Regions from separate parts of the Anaerostipes stercorihominis genome, predicted to be linked through region 1. Evidence: predicted binding sites of a transcription regulator. Region 1 holds the regulator's gene; each other region holds the start of a gene.
What was found. The regulator HrcA, encoded in region 1, represses chaperone genes, less so after heat shock. The targets are predictions, from matches to a motif close to TGTTAGCACTCNNNNNNNNNGAGTGCTAACA.
Positions count from the first base shown of each region.

Region 1 (3,287 bases):
GGCAGAAGATAATTCTTTCTTCGCCTTCTCAGCAGCCTCTTTCAATCTCTGCATTGCCATTTTATCTGCGGATAAATCAACACCTTCCTGTTTCTTAAACTCATCTAACATATACTGTGTAATGACATTATCAAAGTCATCTCCGCCTAATTTGTTATCTCCTGCAGTGGATAATACTTCAATGACACCGTCTCCGATTTCAATGATAGATACATCAAAAGTACCTCCACCTAAATCGTAAACCATGATTTTCTGTTCGTTCTCATTGTCAAGACCATAAGATAACGCAGCAGCTGTCGGCTCGTTGATGATACGTTTTACATCAAGCCCGGCAATTTTACCGGCATCTTTGGTTGCCTGACGCTGTGCATCATTAAAATATGCAGGAACTGTAATAACTGCCTCTGTTACTTTTTCTCCTAAGTAGTTCTCTGCGTCAGATTTTAACTTCTGAAGTACCATTGCAGAAATTTCCTGCGGAGAATATGCTTTGCCATCAATGGTTACTTTATAATCTGTTCCCATATGTCTTTTAATGGAAGCAATGGTTTTGTCCGCATTGGTAACTGCCTGACGTTTTGCAGGTTCACCAATGGCACGCTCTCCTGTCTTTGTAAACGCTACGACAGACGGTGTCGTTCTCATTCCTTCTGCATTTGTAATAACGGTAGGTTTTCCGCCTTCCATAACAGCCACGCAGCTGTTTGTTGTTCCCAAATCAATTCCAATAATTTTACCCATGATTTATTCCTCCTAAGATATATTCTTTCATTATATCATTGATCTTATTCCTGATCTTCCACAGAACCTTTTCTGGCTTTTCGCCGGAACTTCTTCTGTTTTCGATCTTAGTTTGCAACTTTTACCATGCTGTGGCGCAATACGTTTTCTTTATACATATAGCCCTTCTGCATCTCTTCTACAACTACATTCTCGCCATATTCTTCATCTTCCACATGCATAACTGCATTGTGAAGATTGGCATCAAATTCTTTGCCTTCCGCGTCCATGGCGGATACACCCAAATCTTCAAAGACAGACATCAGCTGTTTATAGATCTGCTGAATTCCTTGCACAAACGCCGAATCCTTATCTTCCTCGGCAACCGCATCCAGCCCTCGCTCAAAATTATCGATCACGGGAAGAAGCTTTTCCAGCACTCCCATTGCTCCCAGATCATAACGCTGAACGGCTTCTTTGGCTGTACGCTTCCTTGCATTCTCAAATTCTGCCATCAGTCTTTGATATTTGTCTTTCCATTCGGCAATCTGCGCTTCCAATTCTGCATTCGTTTCTGATTCTGAACAATCCTCTTTGGCTTCCTCTTCGGATAAATCTCCTTTAGACTCCTGTTCTTCTATATTCTCAGCAACTTCTTCTGCGTTTTTTACCTCTTCTTTGATATTTTCTTCTTTTTTCATCCCTTCACTTCCTTTCTCAAGTACTTTCCTTAAAGATATCATCCAACTCTTCGGTAAGATTCTTTAAAGTTTTTACAACCTTTTTATAATCCATTCTCTTCGGACCGATAATTCCCACCGTTCCGGTTCCACCTTCTGCCAATTCATAGGTTGCTGTAACAATGCTGCAATCCTTCATGTTTTGTACCGGGGATTCTTCCCCAATATAAACTTGAATTCCATGATGGTTATGATCTTGATCCAGTGTAGAATCCACCAGCTTTGCCAGTGGTTTCTTCTCCACCAGCGCATTTAAAAGCTCCGTTGCACGGTCCGGATCTCCCAGTTCCGGATAACGGAGAATGTTCGCCGCTCCTCCGGTATAGATCTCCATCCGGTCTGCTTCGTGAATGGTCTTCGCAACTTCTTCCAGAATTAACTCCAATACGTCCTGGCGGATTCCCGCCTGTTCCCGCATCGTCTGTATCAATTCCAAATGAATATCCCGCAAAGACAATCCCTGCAAAAATGTATTCAACAATACATTCAGCTTTAAGATATCTTCATTTGACAAAGGCTCATCTACTGAAATCATCTTATTCTTTACAACATTGCCCTGTGTCACAATCACTGCCAAAAGATGTTCCGAATCAATCTGAGACAGCTGAACAAACTTTAAGGTTACGTTCTGATAATGAGGTGCGGATACTATTGTTGCATAATTCGTGCTGTTTGCCAGCACCGTAGCCACTTGCTTCAAAAGACCTTCCATCTTATCAACCTTCTGAATCAGAGCTTTTCTCTCCTCATTCTCACTTTCCCGTTCCATCATCAATTGATCCACATAGAAACGATAACCTGCATCGGAAGGAATTCTTCCTGCGGATGTATGAGGCTGCAAGATAAATCCCATATCCTCCAAATCTGCCATCTCATTGCGTATTGTCGCGGAACTTAATTTCAATTCCGGATGCTTGGAGATGGTCCTTGATCCCACCGGCTCACCGGTCTCAAGATAATTGGCAATAATCGCTTTCAATATTAACTTTTTACGATCATTTAATTCCATATCTTCGCCTCCTGTTATTAGCACTCAACTCCATCGAGTGCTAACATCTATGTTTAAAGTATCACTTTTGTTTTTTATTGTCAACCTTTTCTGAAGATTTTTTTGAATTTTTGTTCAATTTCTGTTCCTTTCCTCATAAACTCAAAGAAAGGAGGAAAAACTATGCACCAAAATACGAATCTTGAATTAGAACGAATCAAATTAAACAACAAATATCAGCAAATGAATTACAGAACTTCCTACACCGTCAACGAGGACGATTCCCCAACTTACTGGTCCTATTTAAAGCTGAGAATCGGATTTTCTGTTCTTCTTTTTTTCTTTATTGTAACATCTGTCAAGGCGTTTGATTCTTCCGAAACAAAAAAAGTACAAAGTATCATAAAGCAAATGGATCAGCAGGATCCCTATACCCAAAAAATTCTGCAGCAGATACAAACTTCTTTTACCAAAAAATAGAATTGGTCCGATACACAGATGTATTCCAACATTCGCGTATCGGACCAGAACTTAACCTATTTTATTCATCTACAATTTCTACCAAGATCCCCTGTTCTTCCAAAGAAGCCTTTGCCTCCTTGGGAATTTCATGATCGGTAAAAATCATATAGATTTCTTTGAAACGGGATTGTAAAACAACTCCATGTTCTTTAAATTTATCAGAATCCGTTAAAATCACTGCTTTTTTGGCGGATGCCATCATACTTTTCATCGCCTCCGCTCTTAACAGATCACCGCAGGTAAATCCAATTTCCGGGATATAGCCATCGGTTCCCATAAACAGTTTATCCACATAAAAAGCCTCCGCACAGGTTTTT
Region 1 covers NZ_BAAJCL010000008.1:4,267-7,553, forward strand. The annotation lists gene dnaK (molecular chaperone DnaK) at 1-741, opposite strand, end outside; gene grpE (nucleotide exchange factor GrpE) at 849-1,421, opposite strand; gene hrcA (heat-inducible transcriptional repressor HrcA) at 1,438-2,469, opposite strand; gene AC27EF_RS08600 (hypothetical protein) at 2,632-2,928, shown strand; gene AC27EF_RS08605 (DeoR family transcriptional regulator) at 2,990-3,287, opposite strand, start outside.

Region 2 (3,287 bases), on a different contig from region 1:
CGGCGTCCATATTCTGTTCCTTGAACATATGAATGTACTGACTCTGCTGAATTTCGTCTGTGATATAGTAAAGTGTTGTGACGTCATCATCATTGGCAGGAGCCGGGACCATATCGCTTAATGTTTCATATTTATGATTCATATTCTTAAAGAGGATATAGTCTTTGATTTTATCTGCAAATTTCTGGTCGCGGATAAAACCGTATTTGATAAACGGACTGATGTCATCCCAGTATTTTTCATAAGATTCGCGATCCGTCTTACACATACCGGTTAATTTGTCTGCGACTTTTTTTGTAATATAATCGGAAATTTTCTTTACAAATCCATCGTTTTGCAGAGCGCTTCTGGATACATTCAAAGGAAGATCCGGACAGTCAATCACACCTTTTAAGAGCATCAAAAATTCAGGAATGACTTCTTTGATGTTATCTGCGATAAATACCTGATTATTATACAATTTTATCGTTCCCTCAATGGAATCATATTCGGTATTAATTTGAGGGAAATATAAGATACCCTTCAAATTAAATGGGTAATCCATGTTCAGGTGAATCCAGAAGAGCGGCTCCTTAAAATCATGGAATACTTTGTGATAAAATTCTTTGTACTCTTCATCAGTACATTCATTTGGTCGTTTCATCCAGAGCGGATGGGTGTCGCTTAAGGATACCGGACGTTTGTGGATTTTTACCATTTCTCTTGCAGGAGAAATCTCTACGGTTTCTTTTGTTCCGTCTTCCTTCTCTTTTTCTTCGGTTTTTGCTTCCTCATGGATATGCTCCACGACGGTATCATCCTCTTTTAATTCCTCTTCCGGAATGGTTTCATACTCTTGTTCTTTTCCTTCGATGGAAAGGAAAATTTCTGTCGGCATAAAAGAACAGTATTTTTCAATAATTTCTCGGGCGCGGTATTCATTGGCAAACTCAGTACTTTCTTCATTTAAGAAAAGAGTGATCTCGGTACCAACGGTCTGACGTGTACCGGTTTTCATATCATACTCTGTACCGCCGTCGCATTCCCAGTGTACCGGTTCTGATCCTTCTTTGTAAGAAAGCGTGTCAATGTGCACTTCATCCGCAACCATAAAGGCAGAATAAAATCCCAAACCGAAGTGTCCGATGATCTGATCTCCCTCGGTTTTATCTTTGTATTTTTCGAGAAATTGTGTTGCGCCGGAAAAAGCAATTTGTGTGATATATTCTTCGACTTCATCTGCTGTCATACCGATACCGGTATCAACAAATTTTAAAGTCTTCTTTTCCGGATCAGCGATAACCTCGACTCTGTTTTTGTGTCCCTCCGGGAAGGTGTATTCTCCCATCATGTCCAGTTTTTTTAATTTTGTAATGGCATCGCATCCATTGGAAATTAATTCACGGAAAAAAATGTCGTGATCGGAATACAGCCATTTCTTAATAATTGGAAAAATATTTTCACTGTTAATAGACAAATTACCATGTTTTTCAGCCATAGTTTCATTACACTCCTTTTATTGTTCAATTCATAATTTTTGAGAGGTAAGGAAGTGTTCTATCTCAAATAGAACTCTTTCTAAAGGGTATTGTAGAACCAAACTTGATAAAAGTCAAGCAAAAATTAGCACTCGATTAAAATGAGTGCTAACAGAATGGAAAAATATTTTGTGAGTTTCACCGAGATTTAACAAGGAGATTATATTCTGATAAATTTTACTTTTTATAATTAAAATTAGAAAAGTAGGAAAAGGAGCGAAATTGTATGGTATTTGCATCAGAATGGATGCCGGAAGAAAAGCTGTGGGAGACAAGATCTTATGGAAAATACGATGGAGTAAATTATGTCAGAACTTTTTTAGGGCATGAGCAGGTCTATGTACCGATTCGGCAAGTGTTAGTTTTTGAGACAATGCCGGGCTGTTACCGGACAAATATATTTTTAAAAGAGGCGATGGATGCCATTCATTATAATCAGATTGAGGTGATTGCGTTTGACAATGGCGCGCTGGGAGAAAAAGGCGAGTATAAAAGAATTTTAAAGCAGTGCGGATATCCTTATATTGAAAAGATTGTTTTGGCATCGGAGTTTAAAATGCGGCATACTGGGTACTTTTTTTACAGGAAAATGGTGGAAACATATAATCCTCAAAAGAAAAAGTATGGGATGATTTCTAATCGAATCAATGTATTTGCAAAATTAAAGAGTCTGGATTTTTTGCTTTATATGTCTCCGGACCGGTATCCTTACCGGTATTATTTCGGAAGGCATCGTCTTGCGGAAGAAAAATTTTTTGAGCGGTTTATCAATGAACAGCTGTTTCAGGGAACAGTGACAGAATCCAGAGGGTATCACTTTGGTTATGCTTTTGAAGGGATGTTCGCAGATTCTTTTTGCCGGCTGATTCGGGATCAGAAAGAAGAGAAAAAAGTTGATACTCTTTATTTCCCCTCTTGTGCCGAGAGCATTTGTCAGGTTTATTCTTTGCTGTATCCTGAAGATCATGTGGAAATTCTTTATGCAGAGCGCAGAACCAAACGGAATGCAGAATTGATGATTTATTTAAACCGGATCATACGAAAAAACAGTGCAGTGGTTGATTTTTCTATGGATGAAAATTTTGGGAAATATATCAAAGAAAGTATGGAAATTCATACAGAAGTATGGAATCTGAATTTGCTATTTTCCCGCAAAATCAGAAAAAGTCATCAAGATGAGATTGAAAAAGCAGTGGCAATGGCAGAAGATCACAGCTTTTATGTCAGGGAATATGAACATCGTCTGGCAGTATGGGAAGAAGAAGCGGCGGATATCCGCAGTATGAGAAATTCTCAGGAAATCCAAAGAGGGATGCTGGACTTTGTGCGTCAATTTGATGAATTTACAGAGAAAAAAGCATATAAGAGCAGTGCGCATCAGATTTTTTCACCGGATTTTGTTGCAAGGGTACTTCGATATGCTTTTGATGAGCAAAAAAGAGCGAAGGGACATCCGGATTTTTCCTATAGGATCATGAATTCCCCTTGGATCAAAAGAATTTATCGAGAATTAAAAAAACAGAAAAAGAAGATCGGAGCAAAGCAATGATTTTATATGTCGGAGCATCACTGTATCATGTATTGTGTTTTTCCATTCATAAGATTTTATATCGACCGGAGGAAGAGGCGATTCTGGTTATCGGAGATAATATTTTTTCAAAAAGCGGTATGCCGCAGTTGAAGCAGGACATTGAGAAAACGAATCTTTTTTCCAGAGTTGTCGTTTTAAAATTTATTGAAGGAGCTTACACGAATCCCTATCGGATTAAG
Region 2 covers NZ_BAAJCL010000006.1:102,931-106,217, forward strand. The annotation lists gene htpG (molecular chaperone HtpG) at 1-1,477, opposite strand, end outside; gene AC27EF_RS07865 (hypothetical protein) at 1,744-3,066, shown strand; gene AC27EF_RS07870 (polysialyltransferase family glycosyltransferase) at 3,063-3,287, shown strand, end outside.
Region 2: a site for HrcA is predicted at 1,601-1,631, ahead of htpG (molecular chaperone HtpG). Genes of this name have one in related genera too.

Region 3 (3,287 bases), on a different contig from region 1:
GAAGCCGAAAAAATACCGCCGTCTCTATGTGGGAAATGAAGTTCGCCTGATGAATGCATATTTTGTAACCTGCACAGGGTATGATACAGATGAGGATGGAAATGTAACGACAGTCTATGCAACCTATGATCCGGAATCCAGAGGAGGCAACAGCCCGGACGGAAGAAAGGTCCGCGGAACCATTCATTGGGTCTATGTTCCGACTGCCAAAAAAGCAGAGGTTCGTCTCTATGAAAATATTGTAGACGAGGAAAAAGGTGTATATAATGAAGATGGAACGATCAATATCAATCCAAATTCTCTGACGGTCATTACGAATGCCTATGTGGAACCGGAACTGGAAAAATTTGAGGCGGGAGATAGCTTTCAGTTTATGAGAACCGGTTATTTCTGTTTGGATACCAAGGATTCCACCAAAGATCATATGGTGTTTAATCGTATTGTAAGTTTGAAGAGTTCTTATAAACCAAACTAACATGTGAGGAAAAGGGAGGAGATTGTATGAAGGTGATAGCTGTTTCCCACGGACCTTATGCGCAGGCTCTGGTTGACACAGTACAGATGATTGCGGGTGAGCAGGAAAATTTGGCAGCGCTGGGGCTGGCAGAGGAGGAATCTGTCGATACATTTCGGGAGCGTATCGAGGAAGAGATTCAGGCAACAGAGCATGGACAGGAGATTTTAATGGTTTCCGACCTGTTTTACGGGAGTCCGTTTAATGCGGTGATCTCTCTGATGCAAAAATATGATTTGTACCATCTCACCGGCATCAATCTTCCTTTGATGATGGAAGTGATTATGGGGCGTTACGGAGGGAAAACGGCCGGGGAAATTTGTGAAAGCGCCCTTGCGCAGGCTCCGGAAACGTTTCGTGATGTGAGGAAGTTATTTCAGGAGGAAGAAGAATGAAGAACATTGTATTAGCAAGAGTCGACGACCGATTAATTCACACAGAAATTTTGACATTATGGGTGCCGGCAGTCAATGCAAATCGCATTTTGATTGTGGATGATACGGTTGCCAATGATAAATTCCGCAGTCGGGTCATCAAAGATATGGCTCCAAAAGGAATGGTGATTCATGTTTATGGAATGGAGCGCGCAGTGGAAAAGTTAAAAGAACAGCCTTCTTTTCCGGGAGAAAATGTAATTGTTCTTGCGGAGTCGCCGATTGTATTTGAGGAGCTGATCAAAAGAGGTATCCAAATTCCGCAGCTGAATATTGGAGGAATGGGAATACGAGGAGAGCGAAAGAAGGTAGCCAGACGTGTGGCGTGTGATGCTGCAGAGATGGAATCCATCCATAAAATGATCCGCCAGAATGTCCATGTTTATTTCCAAACAGTTCCGACACAGACCGGAGAAGATGCACAAAAATATATTTCCCGGGAAAACTAAACTGTCTGTTAAAATTGCAGTCCCTTTTTGAATTTTTATAAAAAAGGGGTTGCATTTTTTTTTGTCGGTGTTATACTAACAACATAAGGGTTAGCACTCAATCAAGGTGAGTGCTAACAATATAAGATAAAATAAGACAAATTTCTAAATTATTTAGGAGGTAATATGAGTATGAAGTTAACACCATTGGGAGACAGAGTTGTATTAAAACAGTTGGAAGCAGAGACAACAACAAAATCAGGAATTGTACTTACAACCGCAACTCAGGAAAAACCACAGGAAGCAGAAGTTGTCGCAGTAGGACCGGGAACCGAAGATGTGAAGATGGAAGTTTCTGTTGGACAGAAAGTCATTTATTCCAAATATGCCGGAACCGAGGTGAAATTAGAAGAGGAAGAATATATTATTGTAAAACAGAATGACATTTTAGCAGTCGTAGAGTAAGAGAAGTATAATCGGAGGACAGAAATTATGGCAAAGGAAATTAAATACGGAATTGATGCAAGAAAAGCTTTGGAATCAGGGGTAAATCAGCTGGCAGATACTGTCAGAGTTACCATTGGACCAAAGGGACGTAACGTCGTGTTAGATAAATCTTTCGGAACACCGTTGATCACAAACGACGGTGTTACAATCGCAAAAGAGATTGAGCTGGAAGATCCATTTGAAAACATGGGAGCACAGGTGGTAAAAGAGGTTGCCACAAAAACAAATGATGTTGCCGGAGATGGTACAACAACCGCAACGGTTTTGGCGCAGGCAATGATTAACGAAGGAATGAAGAACCTGGCAGCAGGAGCCAACCCGATTATTCTTCGGAAAGGAATGAAAAAGGCAACAGAGGCAGCGGTAGAGGCAATTGCAGAAATGAGCAGCAAGGTAACAGGAAGAGATCAGATTGCAAAGGTAGCTGCAATCTCAGCTGCAGATGACGAAGTCGGAGAATTAGTGGCAGACGCTATGGAAAAAGTATCTAACGACGGAGTTATTACAATTGAAGAATCCAAAACAATGAAAACAGAATTGGATTTGGTAGAAGGTATGCAGTTTGACCGTGGATATTTATCTGCATATTTCTCCACAGATATGGAAAAAATGGTTGCAGAATTAGAAGATCCATATATTTTAATTACAGATAAGAAAATTTCTAATATTCAGGATATTCTTCCAATGTTAGAGCAGATTGTACAAAGCGGAAAGAAATTGTTAATCATTGCGGAGGATATTGAAGGTGAAGCTTTAACAACATTAATTGTGAATAAACTTCGCGGAACCTTCTCTGTATGTGCAGTCAAAGCCCCAGGATATGGTGACAGAAGAAAAGCAATGCTGGAAGATATCGCAATTTTAACTGGCGGAACTGTAATCTCAGAAGAAGTAGGCTTAGAATTAAAAGATGCAACCATCGATCAGTTAGGTCGTGCCAAATCTGTCAAAGTTGAAAAAGAAAATACAGTGATTGTTGACGGAGAAGGCGATAAAGATGCAATTCAGGCTCGGATCGGTCAGATCAAAGGACAGATTGAAGAGACAACTTCTGAATTTGATAAAGAAAAATTACAGGAAAGACTTGCAAAATTATCTGGCGGAGTTGCTGTAATCCGTGTCGGAGCGGCAACAGAGACAGAGATGAAAGAGAGCAAGCTGCGCATGGAAGATGCGCTGGCAGCTACAAAAGCGGCAGTGGAAGAGGGAATTATCTTCGGTGGAGGATCTGCTTATATCCATGCATCAAAGAAGGTTGCAGAAATGGCAGCAGATCTGGAAGGAGACGAAAAGACTGGTGCAAATATTATCTTAAAAGCATTGGAAGCGCCATTATTCCAGATTGCAGTAAACGGTGGATTAGAAGGTGCAGTGATTGTTAATAAAGTAAAAGAACAGGAAGTC
Region 3 covers NZ_BAAJCL010000002.1:311,961-315,247, forward strand. The annotation lists gene AC27EF_RS03590 (glutamine--tRNA ligase/YqeY domain fusion protein) at 1-475, shown strand, start outside; gene AC27EF_RS03595 (PTS sugar transporter subunit IIA) at 502-909, shown strand; gene AC27EF_RS03600 (PTS sugar transporter subunit IIB) at 906-1,397, shown strand; gene AC27EF_RS03605 (co-chaperone GroES) at 1,569-1,841, shown strand; gene groL (chaperonin GroEL) at 1,869-3,287, shown strand, end outside.
Region 3: a site for HrcA is predicted at 1,486-1,516, ahead of AC27EF_RS03605 (co-chaperone GroES). Genes of this name have one in related genera too.